2 linked regions of the Azoarcus olearius genome follow. The main gene of each other region encodes a partner of the protein of the gene in region 2 in a complex. Links are inferred from orthologs where the notes say so. Each region holds a gene or a part of one and is shown on either strand. Other genes may lie near its edges.

Region 1 (5,280 bases), 3.2 Mb from region 2 along the record:
GCCGGAGGCATTCACCCGCGGCAGGCCGTAGGACAGGGTGGCGTCCATGTGGAAGTGGGCGTCGACGAAGGGCGGGCTGACGAGCTGGCCTGCGGCGTCCAGGGTCTGGGCCGCATTGGCGGAGAGGGCCGGCTCGACGGCGACGATGCGGCCACCGGCGATGCCGATGTCGAGACCTTGGCGGCCGTCGGACAGGGTGCAGTTGCGTAGCACGAGATCGAGCATGGGAACTCCGGACAGGATGTGCAGCGCCTGGGGGTTTTTAACCCGCCGCGCGGCGGCGCGCAAACCGCTGTGCGACAGGAACACCGGTTGCAGGAGCGCCGCTTTGCGAGGCGCGCGCCAGGGCGCGGTGGCCACCGGACGACAGGAGACGGAGATGGGCAAACCCGGGAACGATGAAGAAGCACAGGGCCGTGCGCGGCTGCACGACGAAGAAGTGGGCCGTGGCCCGGGAGGCGAGACGCACCAGGTGGCGGGCGGCGAGGTGCCGGTGCTGACCACCCAGCAAGGGGTGCCGGTGGCCGACGACCAGAACTCGCTGAAGGCCGGTGCGCGCGGGCCGACGCTGCTGGAAGATTTTCACTTCCGCGAGAAACTTTTCCACTTCGACCACGAGCGCATCCCCGAGCGCGTGGTCCATGCGCGCGGCTATGGCGCGCACGGCTATTTCGAAACCTACGAGTCGCTTTCCGACCTCACCCGCGCGGATCTCTTCCAGCGCGCCGGGGAAAAGACGCCCGCCTTCGTGCGCTTTTCCACCGTCGCCGGCAACAAGGGCTCCGCCGACATGGTGCGCGACGTGCGCGGCTTCGCGGTGAAGCTCTACACCCGCGAAGGCAACTGGGACATCGTCGGCAACAACATCCCGGTGTTCTTCATCCAGGATGCGATCAAGTTTCCCGACGTGGTCCATGCGGTCAAGCAGGAGCCGGACCGCGACTTTCCGCAGGCGGCTTCCGCGCACGACAACTTCTGGGACTTCATCTCGCTGACGCCGGAATCCATGCACATGGTGATGTGGATCATGTCCGACCGCACCATCCCGCGCTCCTTCCGCTTCATGGAGGGCTTCGGGGTGCATACCTTCCGCCTGGTCGATGCCGAGGGCGGCTGGCGCTTCGTCAAGTTCCACTGGAAGCCCAAGCTCGGTCTGCAGTCGGTGGTGTGGAACGAGGCGGTGAAGATCAACGGCGCCGATCCCGACTTTCACCGCCGCGACCTGTGGAACGCGGTGCAGAGCGGCAACTTTCCGGAATGGGAGCTGGGCCTGCAGGTGTTCGACGAGGACTTCGCCAACAGCTTCGACTTCGACCTGCTCGACCCCACCAAGATCATCCCCGAGGAAGTCCTGCCGGTGCGCAAGGTGGGGCGGCTGGTGCTGGACCGCATGGTGGACAACTTCTTCGCGGAAACCGAACAGGTGGCGTTCTGCACCCAGAACATCGTGCCCGGCATCGACTTCAGCGAAGACCCGCTGCTGCAGGGGCGCAACTTCTCCTACCTCGACACCCAGCTGAAGCGGCTCGGCGGGCCCAACTTCACCCATCTGCCGATCAACGCGCCCAAGTGCCCCTTCCACCACTTCCAGCAGGACGGCCACATGGCCTTCTTCAATCCCAAGGGCCGGGCCAACTACGAGCCGAATTCCTGGGGCGGGGCCGAGGGCGGGCCGCGCGAGGCGCCGGACATCGGCTTCAAGAGCGCCCGCACCGACATCGCCGGCCCCAAGCTGCGCATCCGTTCCGATACCTTCGCCGACCACTACAGCCAGGCGCGCCAGTTCTACATCAGCCAGACCGAAGTGGAGCAGCGCCATCTCGCCGACGCGCTGGTCTTCGAGCTGAGCAAGGTCGAAACGCCGGTGATCCGCGAACGCATGGTGTCGCACCTGCTCAACATCGACGCCGCGCTCGCCGGCAAGGTCGCGGACGGCATCGGCCTCACCCAGATGCCGCAGGCCGCGACGCCGGCGCGCCCGCCGCGCACCGACCTGCCGCCTTCGCCGGCGCTCAGCATCCTGCAGAACGGTCCGCAGTCGTTCGCCGGGCGCAAGCTCGGCGTGCTGGTCACCGACGGTTGCGATGCGGCCCTGGTGGCCGCGTTGCGCAGCGCGGTGGAGGACGCCGGCGGCATGGTCGAGGTGGTGGCGCCGCGCGTCGGCGGCGTCACCGCGGACGACGGCCGCCTGCTGCCGGCCCACCACCAGCTCGACGGCGCCCCCTCGGTGCTGTTCGATGCGGTGGCGGTGCTGCCCTCGGCCGAAGGCGTCGCCGCGCTGGCCGACAAGCCGCAGGCGCGCGATTTCGTCGCCGATGCCTATGCGCACTACAAGTTCGTCGCCTACGTGTCGGCGGCGCGCAAGCTGTTCGACAAGGCCGGGCTGCCCGCCCAGCTGGACGGCGGCTTCGTTGCGCTGGACACCGGCTCGCCGCCCAGCGCCTTCCTGGCCGCGGCGGCGCCGCTGCGCTTCTGGGCCCGGCCGGGCGCCTGAGCGCGGCTCAACGGGTACCGAACAGGCGGTCGCCGGCATCGCCGAGGCCGGGCACGATGTAGCCGTGCTCGTCCAGGTGGCTGTCGACCGCCGCCACCGTCACCGGCACGTCGGGATGGTGGGCGGCGAGCGCCGCCAGCCCTTCCGGCGCCGCCAGCAGGCACACCAGGCGCAGGCTGGCGACGCCTTCCTCCTTCAGCCGCGACAGCGCCGCGGTGGCGGAATTGCCGGTGGCGAGCATCGGGTCGACGACGATCACCTCGCGCTCCTCGATGTCCTCCGGCAGCTTGAAGTAGTACTCCACCGGCTGCAGCGTGTGCGGGTCGCGGTAAAGGCCGATGTGGCCGACGCGCGCGCCCGGCAGCAGCTCGATCATGCCGTCCAGCATGCCGTTGCCGGCGCGCAGGATGGACACCAGGCAGAGCTTCTTGCCGGCAATCATCGGCGCCTTGCATTCCGCGATCGGCGTGGTGACGCTGACCCGTTCGGTGGGCAGGTCGCGGGTGACCTCGTAGGCCAGCATCGCCGCGATCTCGCGCACCAGGCGGCGGAAGTTGTCGGTGGTGGTGTCGGCGCTGCGTGCCACAGAGAGCTTGTGCTGCAGCAGCGGGTGGTCGATCACGCGCAGGGCAGGGTGCATGGCAGGTCTCCCGGGGGTCAGAACACGGTTCCATCGCTGAGGATGGCCAGCGGCGGCGCGCCGCCGGGCCGGCGGTCGGCGGCGATGCGGCGGCCGGCCGACCAGGTGCCGCCCTGCAGCACGCAGGGCAGCGGAAACGCGGCGGCCGACAGGCCCAGCTCGGCACGTACCGCGTCGGCCAGGCGATCCAGGCCGATCACCGTCAGCGCGCGCCATTCGATGATCGCCGGCGCATCGACGGTGAGGGGTTCTGCCAGCAGCGCCGGATCGCGCGGCGCGATCACGCCGAAATCGAGCAGCAGGCCGCCGTTGCGGTACTCCGGCAGGCCGCTCAGGCGGTCCACGCCGCTGATCGTGAAACCCGCCTGCTGCAACGGTTCCAGCAGCGAATAGGTGAGCCATTGGGTAAGCTTGTGGAAGGGCACGAGGCCGTCGCCGGGCAGTGCCGGGTGCGGCCAGCAGTCGCCCAGCGGCACGCCGTCCATCACCGTGCGGCCGGGCCACACCGGGCCGAGTGCGCGCAGCAGCACCGCCAGCACTTCGCCCGCATCCAGCGGCCGTCCGGCGGCGCGCGCGGCGAGGTAATCGACCAGATGGCCGAGCCGCGCCGGGCGGCCGAACACGGCCGGCGTGGCCTCCATCACCTCGCCCAGCCGGCGCAGTAGCGCGGCGCGGCCCTCCAGCCCCACCAGCGGATTGGCCGCGCTCGCCTGAAAGGCTTCTGCCAGCCGGGCGGGCGCCAGCCGCGCCAGCGCCGCGGCATCGCTGCGCAGCGGGCGCGTGGGGTCGGCCGAGAAGCCGCCGCCGGCAAACAGCGCGAAGCTCGCCACTCCCAGCCCTTCGGAGCGCCCCAGGCTCAGGCCGTTGGCGCCGTCGCGGTAGCGCCACGCAGTGCCGGCCCCAGCGTCGAGCAGCACGCTGGGGATGACCAGGTCGAACGCGACGCGCGCGCGCTCCAGCGGGGTGTCGTCCAGCCCGGCGCGCGCGGCGAGCGCCGCCCAGCGGTCCACGCCGCCGGCCTCGAAGTGGCGCCAGCGGCTGTGGTAGGGCACGGCCAGATCCGGGTAGTCGTGGCGGATGGTGTCGGCGACGTAGGCGGCGGTGGCGGGAAGATGCTGCGGCTGCCAGGTAAATAGTGCCGAGTTGCCCGCCTCGACATGGCGCATGACCGCGGCGCAGCGGCTGCGCACCGCTTCGGCGCACAGCAGCGCCGCGGCCGGGTGGTCGTCCGCCACCGGGGTATGCCAGCCGGCGCGGCTGATCGAGGTGGCGGCGGTGGCCGCGGCGATGGCGTCGATGAAGCTCATGGGCGGGCCTCCGTCAATGCGGGCGTGCCGGGCGGCGCGGCCGTCGGTTCATTCGTGCAGCCCGCGGCCCTTGGCGAGCGCGAGTTCGGCTTCGGCTGGCGGTGCCTCGACGCTGAAATAGCCGGCGGCGACCTTGGCGTCCATCTCGACGCGGGCGTCGGGTGGAATCAGCGCATCCGGAATCGCCACCCGTTCCACCACTTCGATGCCCGCCGCGGCGAGCGCGCCGTGCTTCATGTTGCTCATCGACGCCCAGCGGTCGATGCGGCGGATGCCGAGCCAGTGGAAGACATCGGGCATCAGCTGCTGGAAGCGCATGTCCTGCACGCCGGCGACGCATTCGGTGCGCTCGAAATAGGTTTCGGCGCGGTCGCCGCCGCGCTGGCGCTTGCGCGCGTTGTAGACCAGGAACTTGGTGACCTCGCCGAGGGCACGGCCTTCCTTGCGGTTATAGACCACCAAGCCGACCCCGCCCTGCTGCGCCATCTCGACGCAGACCTCGATGCCGTGGGCGAGGTAGGGCCGGCAGGTGCAGATGTCGGAGCCGAACACGTCGGAGCCGTTGCATTCGTCATGCACGCGGCAGGCGACCTTCGTTTCCGGGCGGCCGAGCTTGGCGACGTCGCCGAAGAAGTAGAGCGTCATGCCGCCGATCGGCGGCAGGAAGACCTTCAGGTCGGGCCGCGTGACCAGTTCGGGGAACATCCCCGCGGTCTGTTCGAAGAGCGCGCGGCGCAGCGCGGTCTCGCGGATGCCGAAGCGCTCGGCGATGCCGGGCAGGTACCACACGGGGTCGATCGCCGCCTTGGTCACGCGCACGTCGCCATTGGCGGCCAGCA
Region 2 (5,640 bases):
GACTCGCCGGCACTTCGGCCAGGCGCAGCACGTCCGCCAGCAGGCGGACGATTTCGATGTCGGCATCGATGCCTGCGTGGCCGTAAAGCTCCGCCCCCAGTTGCAGGGGCTCGCGCGTCGCCGTCAGCGTCGATGGAAGCGTATGCAACACGCTGCCGCAGTAGCACAGACGGGACACGCCAGCGCGGTTGAGCAGGTGCGCATCGATGCGCGTGACCTGCGGCGTCATGTCGGCCCGTACGCCCATGGTCCGGCCCGATACCTGATCGACCAGCTTGAAGGTGCGCAGCTTCAGGTCCTGACCGGCGCCCGTGGTCAGAGAGTCCAGGTACTCGAGCAGCGGCGGCATCACCAATTGATAGCCCCGGACGCGGAATGCGTCCAGCAGGCGGCGGCGCAACGCCTCGAGGCTGGCTGCCTCGGACGGCAGCGCGTCCTGAATGTGATCGGGCAATACCCAGCGCATGTAAGACTCAGTTGAAAACGAACAGGAGAACGAGCCCGAGCAACATGGACGACAATCCGATGAAGCGGATTTGACCGTCAGCCATGCTGGCGAGCCGCAAAAAAGTTTCGCGCCAGGCGGCTGGCGCGACAAAAGGCAGGATGCCTTCGATGATCAACATCAGCGCGAAGGCCATCATCACACTGGAACCCATCCGGCGATCAGTTCCTTCGCGCGCCTCCGGAGTTCTTCATGAACTTGAAGAAGTCCGAACTCGGATCCACCACCATGACGTCGTCCTTGCCATCGAAGCTGGCTCGATAGGCCTCGAGGCTGCGATAGAAGGAATAGAAGTCGGGACTCTGGCCAAAGGCCTCGGCATAGATCTGGGTAGCCTTCGCGTCGCCCGCACCCTTGACCTGCTGCGCTTCGCGGTAGGCTCCGGCGATCAGCACCTCGCGCTGGCGGTCGGCATCGGCACGGATCTTCTCCGCCTCGGCCGCACCCTGGGAGCGCAGTTCGTTAGCCACCCGTTTGCGCTCCGCCTCCATGCGCCGATACACCGACTCCGAGACCTCGTTCGGCAGATCGACCCGCTTCAGGCGCACATCAAGAATCTGGACACCGATCTTGCGTGCATCCTGGTCGGCCTTGGCGCGCATGTCTTCCATGATCTGGTCGCGCGCGCCCGACACGACGTCGTGCACCGTGCGCTTGCCGAACTCTTCGCGCAGACCGGAATTGACCGTCTGGTTAAGGCGCGTCCTGGCGCGGGTTTCGTCACCCGCCACGGATTCGTAATACAGCCGCGGATCGATGATGCGCCACTTCACGAAGTGGTCGACCAGCACGTTCTTTTTCTCCGACGTGATGAAACGCTCCGGCTCCGGCGTGTCCATCGTCAGGATGCGCTTCTCGAAATAGCGCACGTTCTGGATCAGCGGCAGCTTGAAGTTCAGGCCCGGGGCGTCGATGACCTCCTTGACCTGGCCGAGCTGGAACACGATCGCGTACTGGCGCTGATCGACGGTAAACAGCGACATCGACGCCAGCACGATGGCAAAGAGCACCACACCGGCAATCACGGAAAGCTTGTCGCGCATCAGCGTTCTCCCCGGTCGCGGTTGCGGGTCAGTTCACGGGTCCGGGTATCGGGCAACCCGGAAGACGGGGATGGCGGCGGCACGGAGGCCGTCGGCTCACCCGCGCCTGTGGTGCCCGCGGCCGCCTGCTGAACGAGCTTGTCGAGCGGAAGGAACAGCAGGTTGCCGTTACCCTTCGCGTCGATCATGACCTTCGACGTGCTGGACAGCACCTGCTGCATGGTTTCGAGGTACAGGCGTTCGCGGGTCACGTCCGGCGCGCGCTTGTACTCGGCGAGGATCTGGCTGAAACGACTCGCCTCGCCCTCTGCGTTGGCAACCACGCGCGCCTGGTAGGCGTTGGCTTCCTCGATCAGGCGCGAGGCCGTGCCGCGCGCACGCGGAATCACGTCGTTCGCGTAGGCTTCGCCTTCGTTCTTCTGGCGCTCCCTGTCCTGACCCGCCTTCACGGCGTCGTCGAAGGCGGCCTGCACCTGCTCCGGGGGCTGCGCATTCTGCATCGTGACCCGGCTGATCAGGATGCCGGTCTGGTAGCGATCGAGGATGCGCTGCATCAGTTCGTGCGCGGTCGCGGCAATCTCTTCGCGCCCTTCGTACAGCACGAAGTCCATCCGGCTCTTGCCGACGATTTCGCGCATGGCCGTCTCGGCCGCCTGCGCGACGGATTCGTCGGGGAAACGGTTGTTGAAGACGTAATTCTCCGGACTGTTCAGCACGTACTGAACGGCGAACTGGATGTTGATGATGTTCTCGTCGTCGGTGAGCATCAACGACTCGCGCAGGACCTTGTTGCGCTCCGATCCGCGATAGCCCACCTCGACGGTACGCACCCCGGTGAGGTCGACGATCTCATGGGTTTCGAACGGATAGGGCAAGCGCCAGCGCAGGCCGGGCTCGGTTGTCTCGGTGAACTTGCCAAGACGCAGGACCACGCCGCGCTGGTTGGCGTCAACGGTGTAAAGCCCGCTCGCCAGCCACACGATCAGCACCAGCGCGACGAGCGCACCGAGGCCACCACCGAACTGCCGAAATGAAAAATTGGGTAGTTGCGGGCCGTCTCCGCCCCCGCCGCCAGAACCCCGGCCCTGACGCTTTCCCCCGAACATGCCAGAGAGACGCTGATTGAAGTCGCGCCAAACTTCTTCCAGGTCAGGAGGCCCCTGATTGCCACCGCGATTGCCGTCGCCGCGGTCGCCATTGTTACCGCCCTGGCCACCCCAACGTGGGTCGTTAAGAGACATGAGAACGCCTGTTAGCACTATTGAATAGGTTGGTTGCCGACTGGATCTGCCGCACCGGAACCGGGCGGCGCGTCGCGGCACGCAAGCTCGGCCAGCGCCTCGCGGAGCAGTTCGAGCCCTTCGCCCGTCCTGGCGCTCAAAAAAACGCGCCTGATTCTATCACAGTCCCCCCGCTCGACCGCCGGAGCGGCATGCGTGAGGTCTATCTTGTTCCACACCAGTATCTGCGGCACCTCGGCGGCACCAATTTCTTCCAGCACGCGATTGACAGCCTCGATCTGCGCATCCCGATCCTCGCTTGCCGCATCGACCACGTGCAGCAGGACGTCCGCATGCGCCGTCTCTTCAAGCGTGGCTTCGAACGCCGCCACCAACGCATGCGGCAGGTCGCGGATGAATCCGACCGTATCGGAAAGCACGACGTTCCCGCCGCCGACAAAAAGACGTCGTGACGTCGTATCCAGCGTGGCAAACAACTGGTCCGCCGCGTAGGCGCCCGCCTTTGTCAGCGCGTTGAACAACGTCGATTTGCCGGCATTGGTATAGCCCACGAGAGACACCGTCAGCGCATCGTTACGCTCGCGCGCGCGACGCCGGACCCGACGCTGCTTTTCGATCTGGGCGAGCCGCGACTTCAACAGCTTCACACGGCCACCGAGCAACCGGCGGTCGGTTTCGAGCTGTTTTTCGCCCGGGCCGCGCAGGCCGATACCGCCCTTCTGGCGCTCCAGGTGGGTCCAGCCTCGCACGAGGCGGGTAGACAGATGCTGCAACTGGGCAAGCTCGACTTGCAGCTTGCCCTCGTGACTGCGCGCACGCAGGGCGAAGATGTCGAGGATCAGTGCCGTGCGGTCGATGACCCTGCAGGAGAGCGAACGTTCGAGGTTGCGCTGCTGGGCCGGGGAGAGCGCGTGGTTGAAGATGACGAGGTCGCCGCCGTGCGCCTGCAGCGCCTCGGCGATCTCCTGCACCTTCCCGCTACCGGCAAACAGCGCGGAATCCGGTGCGCTGCGCCGTCCGCGCACCACCGCCTCGACGGTGGCGCCGGCGCTGGTGGCGAGCAGTTCGAGTTCGGAAAGCCGTTCCTCGATGGCGCCTTGCCCGAGGTCCAGCTGCACAAGCACGGCGCGCTCGCCGGTCGCTGGGCGATCAAACATCAGGGGACATTCCGGCGCCCGAAGAAATCACACGGGCCGGGCGGGCACTCCGGCTAGAACTCCGCGGCGCAATGCCGGAAATCAGTTCCCGCCCTCGCCATCCTGCTGCTGGATGGTGACCGGGCGCGCCGGCACCACGGTGGAAATGGCGTGCTTGTACACCATCTGGGTAACAGTGTTCTTCAGCAGGACGACGTACTGGTCGAACGACTCGATCTGCCCCTGCAGCTTGATGCCGTTTACGAGGTAGATCGAAACCGGCACATGTTCGCGCCGCAAGGTGTTGAGAAACGGGTCTTGAAGCAGTTGGCCCTTGTTGCTCATCGTTGAACCTCTATAGTTGTGTTTTTATGAATGTATAGGATTTCATGCTGCACCGCCACAATGACAATGCATCAATCATCCCTGGTGTGGAAATATTCCTCGACAATCACGCCTTTGTCGCATAGGGATTGTGCGCGGTCCGGAACTGGATCCGCAAGGGCGTCCCCTGCAACTTGAAGGCCTCCATGAAGGTCCGCTCGAGGAAGCGGACGTAGGAGTTGGGAATGTGATCGAGCGCGTTGCCGTGGATCACGATGACGGGCGGGTTCATGCCGCCCTGGTGAGCGTAGCGGAGTTTGGGCCGGGCGCTGCCATGGCGGGGTGGGGCCTGCTTGGCGACCGCGGCTTGCATGGTGCGCGTGAGGCGCGGTGTCGAGAGGTTGGACATCGCGGCCGCGTAAGCCCCGTCCACCGACTTCAACAGCGCGGCGATGCCCTCCGCGCGCAGGGCCGAAATCTGATGGAAGCGTGCGAAGGACAGGAACGCGAGCTTGCGCGCCATATCCTCCTTGAGACGCGCGCGGCGATAGTCATCGACCGCATCCCACTTGTTGATCGCGACCACCAGCGCGCGCCCGGTATCGAGTACGAAGCCCGCGATATGCGCGTCCTGGTCCGAGATATCCTGAGCCGCGTCGAGGACCAGCACCACGACATTGGCTTCCTGGATCGCCTGCAGGGTCTTGATCACCGAGAATTTCTCGACGGCCTCGAACACCTTGCCGCGGCGCCGCAGGCCGGCGGTGTCGATCAGCGTGTACTGCTTGCCGCCGCGCTCGAAGGGAATCGCGATTGCATCGCGGGTGGTACCCGGCATGTCGAAGGCGATCACACGCTCTTCGCCCAATAGGGTGTTCACCAGGGTGGACTTGCCCACATTCGGGCGGCCGACGATGGCGACGCGCGGACCGGCATCTTCGGCGGCTTCGACCTCGTCGTCAGCCGGGAACGGCGCAAGCACGAGTTCGACGAGCGCCTTGACGCCGTCGCCGTGCGCGGCGGACACCGCCAGCGGCGCACCCAGGCCAAGCGCATGGAAATCCGCCGCGACGGTCGCGCGGTCCAGCCCTTCCGCCTTGTTCACCACGACCACCACGGGGCGGCCGGCGCGGCGCAGGTGCGCGGCGATCTGGTCGTCGTGCGGGGTACGCCCCGCGCGGCCATCCACCAGGAACAGCAGCACATCAGCCTCGGCGATGGCCTGTTCGGCCTGCCGCGCCATCTCGTGCATGATCCCGTCCTTGGCCACGGGGTCGAAACCGGCGGTATCCACCACGAGGTAATCACGGTCGCCAACGCGGCCGACACCGTAATGGCGATCGCGCGTCAGGCCCGGCTGGTCGGCAACGAGCGCGTCGCGCGTCTTGGTG

What was found. Proteins that work in one complex are often made in the same cells at the same time.
Region 1: the proteins of hfq (region 2) and katE are in contact, whole or in part, in a crystal structure (PDB 3VU3), measured with the Escherichia coli proteins. The link is inferred for Azoarcus olearius from one-to-one orthologs.

What each region holds. Positions count from the first base shown.
Region 1 is NZ_CP016210.1:4,211,220-4,216,499, reverse strand. What follows is about bases 1-2,936. They hold katE (catalase), read left to right. Parts: upstream 1-379; coding sequence 380-2,494; downstream 2,495-2,936. Other genes in these bases: upp (uracil phosphoribosyltransferase), read right to left, coding at 2,502-2,936; dqs_RS19290 (amidohydrolase family protein), read right to left, coding at 1-225. In the rest of the region: more of upp, read right to left, coding at 2,937-3,134; dqs_RS19275 (URC4/urg3 family protein), read right to left, coding at 3,152-4,441; dqs_RS19270 (GTP cyclohydrolase II), read right to left, coding at 4,490-5,280.
Region 2 is NZ_CP016210.1:1,036,963-1,042,602, reverse strand. What follows is about bases 2,650-5,603. They hold hfq (RNA chaperone Hfq), read right to left. Parts: upstream 4,271-5,603; coding sequence 4,028-4,270; downstream 2,650-4,027. Other genes in these bases: der (ribosome biogenesis GTPase Der), read right to left, coding at 4,377-5,603; hflX (ribosome rescue GTPase HflX), read right to left, coding at 2,807-3,946; hflK (FtsH protease activity modulator HflK), read right to left, coding at 2,650-2,789. Also shown: dqs_RS04970 (ATP phosphoribosyltransferase regulatory subunit), read right to left, coding at 1-466; dqs_RS04965 (DUF2065 domain-containing protein), read right to left, coding at 474-659; protease modulator HflC, read right to left, coding at 667-1,548; more of hflK, read right to left, coding at 1,548-2,649; more of der, read right to left, coding at 5,604-5,640. UniProt on the Escherichia coli protein: RNA chaperone that binds small regulatory RNA (sRNAs) and mRNAs to facilitate mRNA translational regulation in response to envelope stress, environmental stress and changes in metabolite concentrations.